2 regions of the Kitasatospora sp. NPDC087315 genome follow, and region 1 is predicted to be linked to the other one. Evidence: riboswitches for the same ligand, from Rfam matches in the RefSeq annotation. Region 1 holds a riboswitch; the other holds the start of a gene.
The links. A riboswitch is a leader RNA that binds a small molecule or an ion and turns the genes downstream of it on or off. The one in region 1 is predicted to bind glycine.
Positions count from the first base shown of each region.

Region 2: linked by a shared signal. The riboswitch ahead of gcvT (glycine cleavage system aminomethyltransferase GcvT) and the one ahead of gcvP (aminomethyl-transferring glycine dehydrogenase) in region 1 are both predicted to bind glycine.

Region 1 is NZ_JBIUYD010000030.1:13,607-18,826, reverse strand. It holds gene ACIO5D_RS32875 (DUF5999 family protein) at 181-372, shown strand; gene gcvP (aminomethyl-transferring glycine dehydrogenase) at 452-3,352, opposite strand; glycine riboswitch at 3,591-3,694, opposite strand; gene ACIO5D_RS32865 (PRC and DUF2382 domain-containing protein) at 3,918-5,147, shown strand.
Region 2 is NZ_JBIUYD010000019.1:165,485-170,704, reverse strand. It holds gene ACIO5D_RS26100 (enhanced serine sensitivity protein SseB C-terminal domain-containing protein) at 256-1,197, opposite strand; gene ACIO5D_RS26095 (enhanced serine sensitivity protein SseB) at 1,346-2,140, opposite strand; glycine riboswitch at 2,330-2,435, shown strand; gene gcvT (glycine cleavage system aminomethyltransferase GcvT) at 2,664-3,785, shown strand; gene gcvH (glycine cleavage system protein GcvH) at 3,946-4,326, shown strand; gene glyA (serine hydroxymethyltransferase) at 4,462-5,220, shown strand, end outside.

The sequences.
Region 1 (5,220 bases):
CGATCGTCCCCGGATGCCGACACTGGGAACCAGCGTGGAAGGACCCCCTGTCCTACCCACTTGAGCGCCGGCCCACACCTGGCCCGGCGCCGGACAGGATCCGGCTACCGCGGCGGCTCCCGATGGTCATCCGTCGGCCGCACCACGGGGTGGATCGCAGAGCGAAGCGAGGGTACGCGAATGTGCCAGCACCGTCCTGAGTGCCCGTCGGCCGAATCCGAGGACCGCGAGGCGGCCGTACCGGTGGCCTGCCACCCGGAGCAGGGCTGGAGCCTGCTCTGCAACGGCGTCCTGCTCTTCGAGGACACCGGCGAACTGCTGCCTGACGGCCGGGTGATCGCCCCGCGCCGCGCCGTCGCCCACGCCGCGTAGACGGCCGGGGCGACACAGGACGGGGCAGGGCCCCGGCGGAACGTTCCGCCGGGGCCCTGCCTGTGCCGTCCGGGCTACGTCAGGAGCCGTACTCGTCCAGCGGCGGGCAGGAGCAGACCAGGTTGCGGTCGCCGTACGCGCCGTCGATCCGGCTGACCGGCGGCCAGTACTTGTCCGCCGGGTTGACGCCGGCCGGGAAGACCGCCTCCTGCCGCGAGTAGCCGTGCGCCCAGTCGCCGGCCAGGGCGGCTGCGGTGTGCGGGGCGTTGCGCAGCGGGTTGTCCTCGGCCGCCCACGCGCCCGAGCCGACCTTCTCGATCTCGGCCCGGATCTCGATCATCGCGTCGCAGAACCGGTCGATCTCGTGCAGGTCCTCGGACTCGGTCGGCTCGATCATCAGGGTGCCGGCCACCGGGAACGACATCGTCGGCGCGTGGAACCCGTAGTCGATCAGGCGCTTGGCGATGTCGTCCACCGAGACGCCGGTCTCCTTGGTGAGCGGGCGCAGGTCGATGATGCACTCGTGCGCGACCAGGCCGCCGGGGCCGGTGTAGAGCACCGGGAAGTGCGGGGCCAGCCGCTTGGCGATGTAGTTGGCGTTCAGCACCGCGACCTGGGTGGCGTGCTTGAGCCCCTCGCCGCCCATCAGCCGGACGTACGCCCAGGAGATCGGCAGGATGGCGGCCGAGCCCCAGGGCGCGGCCGAGATCGGGCCGACGCCGGTGGCCGGGCCGGCCTCCGCCTGGAGCGGGTGGTTGGGCAGGTACGGCGCGAGGTGCCCGCGCACCGCGACCGGGCCGACGCCGGGGCCGCCGCCGCCGTGCGGGATGCAGAAGGTCTTGTGCAGGTTCAGGTGCGAGACGTCCGCGCCGAACTTGCCCGGCTTGGCGAGGCCGACCAGGGCGTTCAGGTTGGCACCGTCCACGTACACCTGGCCCCCGGCCTCGTGCACGGCCGCGCAGATGTCGGTGATCTGGGTCTCGTACACGCCGTGGGTGGACGGGTAGGTGACCATCAGCACGGCGAGGCTGTCGCGGTGCTTCTCGATCTTGACCTTGAGGTCCTCGACGTCCACGTCGCCGTCGACCAGGGTCTTGACCACGACCACGCGCATGCCGGCCATCACGGCGGAGGCCGCGTTGGTGCCGTGCGCGGAGGACGGGATCAGGCAGACGTCACGCTGGGTGTCGCCGTTGGCGTGGTGGTAGGCGCGGACGGCCAGCAGGCCGGCCAGCTCGCCCTGGGAGCCGGCGTTCGGCTGGATGGAGACGGCGTCGTAGCCGGTCACCTCGACCAGCTGCTGCTCCAGCTGACGGATCAGGGTGAGGAAGCCCTGCGCCTGGTCGATCGGCGCGAAGGGGTGCAGCTGGCCGAACTCGGGCCAGGTCACCGGCTCCATCTCGGTGGTCGCGTTGAGCTTCATGGTGCAGGAGCCCAGCGGGATCATGCCGCGGTCCAGCGCGTAGTCCCGGTCCGACAGGCGGCGCAGGTACCGCAGCAGCGCGGTCTCCGAGCGGTGGCTGTGGAAGACCGGGTGGGTCAGGTACTCGTCCTCGCGCAGCAGCGCGGCGGGCAGCGCGTCGGCGCCCTCCGCGACCTCGACGCCCTCGACGCCGAACGCGGCCCAGACGCCCGCCAGGTGCTCGCGGGTGGTGGTCTCGTCGGTGGAGACCGAGATCCGGTCCTCGCCGTCCTGGTAGACGTTGATGCCGTGCTCGCGGGCGGCCTCGGCGATCGCGGCGGCGCGGCCGGGGACGACGGCGGTGACGGTGTCGAAGAACTCGCCGTGCAGCAGTTCCACGCCGCCGGCCCGCAGGCCCTCGGCGAGGGCGGCGGCGTAGCGGTGGGTGCGCCGGGCGATGTCCGCCAGGCCGTCCGGGCCGTGGTAGACGGCGTACATCGAGGCCATCACGGCGAGCAGCACCTGGGCGGTGCAGATGTTGCTGGTCGCCTTCTCGCGGCGGATGTGCTGCTCACGGGTCTGCAGCGCCAGGCGGTAGGCGCGGTTGCCGTCGGCGTCGACGGAGACGCCGACCAGGCGGCCGGGCAGCGAACGGGCGTACTCGGCGCGCACCGAGAGGTAGCCGGCGTGCGGGCCGCCGAAGCCCATCGGCACCCCGAAGCGCTGCGAGGTGCCGCAGGCGATGTCGGCGCCGAGCGAGCCCGGGGACTTCAGCAGGGTGAGCGCCAGCAGGTCGGCGGCGACGGCGACGATCGCGCCGAGGCCGTGGGCCTGCTCGATGACGGGGGTGAGGTCGCGGACCACACCGGTGGCACCCGGGTACTGGAGCAGCACGCCGAAGACACCGCGCTCGACGATCTCGGCCGGGATGCCCGCGGAGAGGTCGGCGACGACGACCTCGACCCCGGTCGGCACGGCGCGGGTGTTGACCACCGCGAGGGTCTGCGGCAGGGTCTCGGCGTCGACCAGGAAGACACCGCCCTTGACCTTGGTGACGCGGCGGGCCAGCGCCATCGCCTCGGCGGCCGCGGTGCCCTCGTCGAGCAGCGAGGAGCCGGAGGTGGGCAGGCCGGTCAGGTCGGAGACCAGGGTCTGGAAGTTGATCAGCGCCTCCAGGCGGCCCTGCGAGATCTCCGGCTGGTACGGCGTGTAGGCGGTGTACCAGGCCGGGTTCTCCAGGACGTTGCGGAGGATCACCGGCGGGGTGAAGGTCCCGTAGTAGCCCAGGCCGATCATCGGCTGGAGCACCCGGTTGCGGCCGGCCAGCTCGCGCAGCTCCGCGAGCACCTGGGCCTCGCTGCGACCCGCGGGCAGGTCCAGACCGGTGATGGAGCGGATCGCCTCGGGCACGGCGGTGGCGGCGAGCTCGTCCAGCGAGCCGTAGCCGACCTGGGCCAGCATCTTCTCCTGCGCGGCGGCGTCGGGGCCGATGTGGCGGGTCTCGAAGGGGCTGGCCTGCTCAAGCTCGGTGAGGGTCGCGGCGCTGGTGGAGCGTCCGGCGTTCGGCTGGGCGTTCATGGTGGTCGAGGCCTCCTGGTCACGGACCGGCGGGGGTCCGCACGCCGGACGGCTCCGATCGCTGCGGACAGCGGCTCGGCCCGGGCGGACGAACCCGACAGGCCTCCCCCTCTGTCATCGGGACCTGAGAGCTTCACCCGCACGGTGCGCTGTGGGCGCACCGTCGGCTTGCACCGTCGGTGAGGGTGGTGGCCGCCGGCTCCCTCGCCGGCGGTCCTGCCCTGCTTTCCAGAGTGACCTATCCCACACGGTACGGATGCCTGAGAGATTCCGGGGAGGAGTTGCTCCTTCGGCGCCTCGACCAGCGGTTTTCGCGGTCGGGGACTCTCCCGAGCGGGCTCGGCGGTCGCGCCCAGGGTACCAGCGGGAAGCCCTCCGATCACGGGTACGTCAGGTCACTCGGCCACTTCACCCGTGACCCGTACAGCGGAGCACCCGGCCCGGACGGCTGCACCCGGCTCGCGTATGTCTGGTTCATGGCTTTTGGTGTGAAGTGGCGGAGGGAACGGGTGCTCAAACCGCCGGCCTACGGCGTTCCGCAGGAACAGCTGCACGGGAGGAAAGAGTGCAAACCGATATCGATCCCCGGGACCTCATCGGCCACAAGGCGGTGGACCGCAACGGAGACAAGATCGGCACGGTCGACGAGGTGTACCTCGACGACGCCACCGGCCAGCCGGAGTGGGCCGCCGTCCGGACCGGCATCTTCGGCCGGGACGCCTTCGTCCCGCTGACCACCAGCGAGTTCTCCGGCGACGAGCTGCGGGTGCCGTACGACAAGTCCCTGGTGAAGGAGTCACCGGACTTCGGCGTGGGCCAGCACCTCTCACCGGCCCAGGAACTCCAGCTCTACCGCTACTACGGACTCGACACCCCGGCGGACGACCGCTCCGGGCCCGACACCGACCAGCCGGCCGACCTGGACTTCGGCGCCGTCCCCCCGGCGGAGAAGGCCGCCGACGCGGCGGGGGCGGGCGCGGCCGCAGGCGTCGCGTCCACCGCCGCGGCTCCGGCCAAGCACCTCTCCTTCCACTCCGCAGACGCCGCGCCCCCCGCCGGGCCGCTCGCCTTCCACTCCGCCGACACCGCGCCCGCCAAGCACGCCACCACCCCGGCGGTCGACCTCGGCAAGCCGTCCGGACCCGCCCGGGAGACCGCCTCGGGAGCCGGCACCGCCACCGCGCCCGCCGCCGCGCCCCGGCCGCAGACCACGGAGCCCGACACTCCGGCCGTCGACGGCGCCCCAGTCGTCGACGGCGCCCCGGTCGACGCCGCACGGCCGGCCCCGCCCGCGCTCGGCAGCCCGGTGGAGCTCACCTGCCGCGAGGAACGGCTGGAGGTCACCACCGAGTGGCACGTCCTGGGCACCGCGAAGCTGCGCAAGTACGTCATCACCGAGGCGGTGGAGCACCGCGTCCCCGTGGTCCGCGAGCGGGTCCGGGTGGAGCGGACGCCCGTCAGCGAGGCCGAGCGCGCGCTCATCACCAACAAGGAGATCGCCGAGTCCGTCGAGGAGGTCACGCTGCGCGAGGAGCGCCCGGTGGTCCGCAAGTACCTGGCGCCCGTCGAGCGGGTCCGCCTGGTGGTCGAGCGGTACACCACCGAGGAGGTGATCCGCGACGAGCTGCGGCGCGAGCACATCGAGGTGCACGACGCCACCGCGCCCGCCCCGCCCCCCGCGACGGCGTCCGTCCACACGCCCGTACCCCCGGCGGCCCACACTCCGCACCCGGCCACAGCCGCCCGTGCGGTGGACGAACCGGCCCGCGAGGCTCCGGTCCGGCCGCTCATCTGAACCGGACATCAGCAGGACCCCGGGCCGCCGCGGCCCGGGGTCCTCGACTTTGCCAAAGCTTCACCAATCGATA
Region 2 (5,220 bases), on a different contig from region 1:
CGTTGCGCAGAACTCTCTGCCATCTGAACTGGCTTGCGCCAGCCCTGACCACCGACAGATGCCCAACTGTGATCTGTGCGCATGCACCTCCGGATTCTCGGCATATCCCTCTTCACACAGCTGTTACAGGCATGTCAAGATGTGTGACGGCACCGGCCGGAAAATCGTCCGGAAAAACCAGGAAGCCGACCTGACGTCACGTCAAGTCGGCTTCTCGTACTGGTTTTCGACGGTGCGGGGCTCCGGCGCGCCCGGTCAGCGCCCCGGATAGCCGGGCCACGGCTGCTGCTGCGGCGGCTGCCCCGGCCAGCCAGGGCCGGGCGGCTGGGTGCCGTAACCGCCGTACGCCGGCCCCGTCTGCGAGGTGTACGGCGGTGGCGGCACCGGCGGGTAGGGCGCGGTCGCCGGCCGCCCGTGGCCGGCCGCCTCACGGTCGAAGAACGGCCGCGCGTTGGCCCGCATCCAGAGCGCCACCGGGTCGTACTCGTCCCCCATCGCCACCGTGGAGACGGCCAGGCCCTCCGGGGCCACCGCGATCGCCCGCTGCATCAGGGCCCGGACGGCCTCCACGGTCGGTGGCGAACTCTCGTAAAGATCAAGGCCGATGGCCAGGTACGGCTCGCCGACGGCGGGCTGCACCCAGGCCCGGCACAGCGCCCTGACCGCCCGCACCTCGCCCGCCTGCCGCTCCAGCAGCGCGAAGAACTGCTGGGCCGGCACCTGCGGTTCGCTCAGCTTCAGCGGCCCGGCCGGCAGCCGGTCCAGCCCCGCCGCGATCCGCCGGAGGTCCGCCCAGGGCACCCCGACACCGCCGCCGGGGGCGTGCGGATTCAGCCAGAGGCCCCAGCGGGTGCGGTACAGCGAGGCGGCGATCTCCCGGCCGGAGATCACCTCGTGCGCCCGGGCCCAGCCGGACGCCGCCAGCTGCTCGGGCGAGGTGACGGCCGGCGCGTAGCCGTGGCCGCTGATCTCCATGTTCCCGTACTGGGCGTCCGGGCTGCCGGGGGTGCCGTGCCAGAGCAGCATCCAGACCTGGCCCGCGGCAAGGGCGTGCAGCAGCGCCTCGTACGCCTCGTAGCGCTCCGGCGCGACCTCGCGCAGGGCTCGCTCCAGCGCACCCGGATCCGCGCCGGGGCGCCCGGCGGGCGCCTGGCCCCAGGGCCCCGGTGCACCGCCCGCTACCGCTCCCGCACTCATGCGCCCACCTCGCTGCGCCTCTTCTTCTCTCACCCGCCGACCCGGCGGCTGCCTGCACGCACCCTATGGCGCGCCACCGACCGCCGCCACGCCGACGTGTCTGCCTCGTCCCCTCCTCCGGCCCGACGCCGGGCGGGGAGGGAACGCGTCACATCCGTGTGTAGAACGGCCGGACCTGGTTGAGCAACCACTCGACCACGGGATCCTCCACGAGATCGAGTAGTACGAGGTGGACGCCGCCGGGCAGCGGCGCGGTTCCCAGTGCCCGGCCCAGTGCTTCGTTCACGGTGGCCGGCTCAGCCGGGGCCGCCGGGTCGAGCTGGACCCCGATGAACATCACGGTCGGCTCGCCCTCGACGCTGGCCAGCGCCCGCCGGGCGGTCAGCACCCCGGGCAGGCCGGCGAGTTCGGCCCGGGCGGCGGCCAGGAAGGCCTCCGGGTCCTCGCCCGGCACCGGCTCGCGCAGCGCCACCCGGCCGCCGGTCGGGCTGTCCGGGGCCTCCCAGCGGTCCTCGCGCGGCCCGCGCCGCAGCTCGGCCACGCCCTCCGGCGGCACCGGGATGCCGACCGCCGCCTCCGGGTTCACCGCTATGCCGATGCCCAGCGGCAGCCCGCGGGCGAACTCCCAGACCGGCGCGACCGCGAAGGCCATCCCCGGCGCCTGCCGCAGGAACACCTCCTGCGAGGAGAAGACCGGCACATAGGGGTCGCCGGCCAGCTCGACGGTCGGCAGGTTCAGCGACTGGCCCTGCGGATCGGCCCCGGCCGGCAGCGGGATCCACACCTGGCTGCGGGCCAGTACCTCGATCACCCGGGCGGTCGCGCCCGGGTCGCCGAGCGCGGCGGTGAGCACCTGCTCCAGCTCGTTGGCCGGCCATCCGCCGCCCTGCGGCGCCGTCTCCGGGCCGCCCCACCCCTGCTGCTGCTCCGCCGGGTACCCCATGCGCCCCTGTACCGCCCTGTGTCCGTGTGTCGTGCTCGTGCGCCGCGCCGTGCCCGCCGGCGCGCCCGCCGACGCCGAGCAGCCTAGCGGGCCGCCCGGGGCCCCTCTCCCGCCCGGGGCGCAGACGTGCCATGATGTGCGCGTCTCCGCGCTTTCCCGACGGAGGCCCCTAACTCCATACAGGCCGCTCGAACCCGCGCGGGAGAGCCCGGAGTGCCCCGTCAGGCGGCACAGCCGGCGCCGAAGGAGCAAGTCCTCCCCGGAAACTCTCAGGCACCCCTACCGCACGGGTTAGGCACATCTGGAAAGCGGCGCACGGCTCTGCCACGCGCCCACCCACGGTGCAAGCCGCCATGTTGTCCTGTTAGCTGTAAAGAGCTGCGGGCCTGCGTGCGGTGAAGCTCTCAGGTACGACGACAGATGGGGAGACCCAGCCGCCGCATGCCCGCGCGCAGGGTCGGCCCCGAGCGGGACCGGTCCGGCGTGCGCACACCTGAGTGCCCAGACCGAGGAGTCCCAGGCCATGTCGTCCCTCCGCCTCACCGCGCTCGACGCGCTGCACCGCGCCCTCGGCGCGACCATGACCGACTTCGCCGGCTGGGACATGCCGCTGCGCTACGGCAGCGAGCGCGAGGAGCACCTCGCCGTCCGCACCAGGGCCGGCCTCTTCGACCTCTCCCACATGGGCGAGATCACCGTCACCGGTCCGCAGGCCGGCGAGATGCTGGACCACGCGCTGGTCGGCTTCGTCTCCGCGCTGGGCGTGCTGCGCGCCCGCTACACCATGATCTGCGCCGAGGACGGCGGCATCCTGGACGACCTGATCGTCTACCGCCTGCGCGAGGACGCCTTCCTGGTCGTCGCCAACGCCTCCAACGCCCAGCTGGTGCTGGACGAGCTGATCGCCCGCGCCAAGGGCTTCGACGCCGTCGTCACCGACGACCGCGACACCTACTCCCTGATCGCCGTCCAGGGCCCGGAGTCCACCGCGATCCTCGCCGACACCACCGACGCCGACCTGCCCGGCCTGAAGTACTACGCGATCCTCCCGGCCCGGGTGGCCGGCCGCGAGGTGCTGCTCGCCCGCACCGGCTACACCGGCGAGGACGGCTTCGAGATCTTCTGCGCCCCGGCCGACGCCGAGCCCGTCTGGACGGCGCTGACCGAGGCCGGCGCCGACCGCGGCCTGGTGCCCTGCGGCCTGTCCTGCCGCGACACGCTGCGCCTGGAGGCGGGCATGCCGCTGTACGGGCACGAGCTGTCCACCGACCTGACCCCGTTCGACGCCGGCCTGGGCCGGGTTGTCCGGTTCGACAAGACCACCAACGAGGGCGCGTTCATCGGCCGCAAGGCGCTGGAGAAGGCCGCCGCCGAGGCCGAGGCCCACCCGCCGCGGGTGCTGGTCGGCCTGGTCTCCGAGGGCAAGCGCGTCCCGCGCGCCGACTACACCGTGGTCTCCGCCGACGGCACGCCGATCGGCCGGATCACCTCCGGCGCCCCCTCCCCCACGCTGGGCAAGCCGATCGCGATCGCCTACGTGGACGCGGCGGACGCCGCGCCCGGCACCACCGTCGCGGTGGACGTCCGCGGCCGGCCCGAGCCGGTGCAGGTCGTGGCGCTGCCGTTCTACAAGCGCGCCCGCTGAGGGCCCGCTCCGTCCCGCGCCGGGCAGCTCCCCGGCGCGGGGCGGAGCCCGCCTCCGGCCCGTCCGCCGAGGCCCGCTTTCCCCCCGTAGATCCACGTCGATGCCGTCCGCCCGCCGGACCGCTTCGTCGTACCCGCTTCCCATCCTGGAGAATGACGCCATGAGCAACCCCCAGCACCTGCAGTACACCAAGGAGCACGAGTGGCTGACGGCCGCCGCTGACGGTGTCTCCACGGTCGGTATCACCGCCCACGCGGCCGACGCCCTGGGCGACATCGTCTATGTGCAGCTGCCCGAGGTCGGCGAGACCGTGACCGCGGGTGAGACCTGTGGCGAGCTCGAGTCCACCAAGTCGGTCAGCGACCTGTACTCGCCGGTCACCGGCGAGATCGTCGAGGTCAACCAGGCCGTCCTGGACGACAACGCCCTCGTCAACAGCGAGCCCTTCGAAGGCGGCTGGCTGTTCAAGGTCCGCGTCGAGGCCACCGACGAGCTGCTGAGCGCCGACGAGTACGACGCGCTCACCAACCCCGAGGCCTGATCGTCCGCCGGGGCGGCCGCAGCGCGGCGGCCGCCCCGCGGCCGGCCGTCCCCGCCCTCCCGTCGCCCGCCGCCTCCCTCCCAAGGGCGCGCCAAGCGCGGCACGTCCTTCTCTCCTCCCCGGGAAGACCACACCATGACGGTTCTCAACCAGTCCCTGCACGCTCTCGACCCGGAGATCGCCGCCGCGGTCGACGCCGAGCTGCACCGCCAGCAGACCACCCTGGAAATGATCGCCTCCGAGAACTTCGCCCCGGTGGCGGTCATGGAGGCCCAGGGCTCGGTGCTCACCAACAAGTACGCCGAGGGCTACCCCGGCCGCCGCTACTACGGCGGCTGTGAGCACGTGGACGTCGTCGAGCAGATCGCGATCGACCGGATCAAGGCCCTGTTCGGCGCCGAGCACGCCAACGTCCAGCCGCACTCCGGCGCGCAGGCCAACGCCGCCGCGATGTTCGCGCTGATCCAGCCGGGCGACACCATCCTGGGCCTGAGCCTGGCCCACGGCGGTCACCTGACCCACGGCATGAAGATCAACTTCTCCGGCAAGCTCTACAACGTGGCCGCGTACCACGTCGACGAGAAGACCGGCCAGGTCGACATGGCCGAGGTCGAGCGCCTCGCCAAGGAGCACCAGCCCAAGCTGATCATCGCCGGCTGGTCCGCCTACCCGCGCCAGCTGGACTTCGCCGCCTTCCGCCGGATCGCCGACGAGGTCGGCGCGCTGCTGATGGTCGACATGGCGCACTTCGCCGGTCTGGTCGCCGCCGGCCTGCACCCCAACCCGGTGCCGTACGCGGACGTGGTCACCACCACCACCCACAAGACCCTGGGCGGCCCGCGCGGCGGCGTCATCCTCTCCAAGGCCGAGTTCGCCAAGAAGATCAACTCCGCG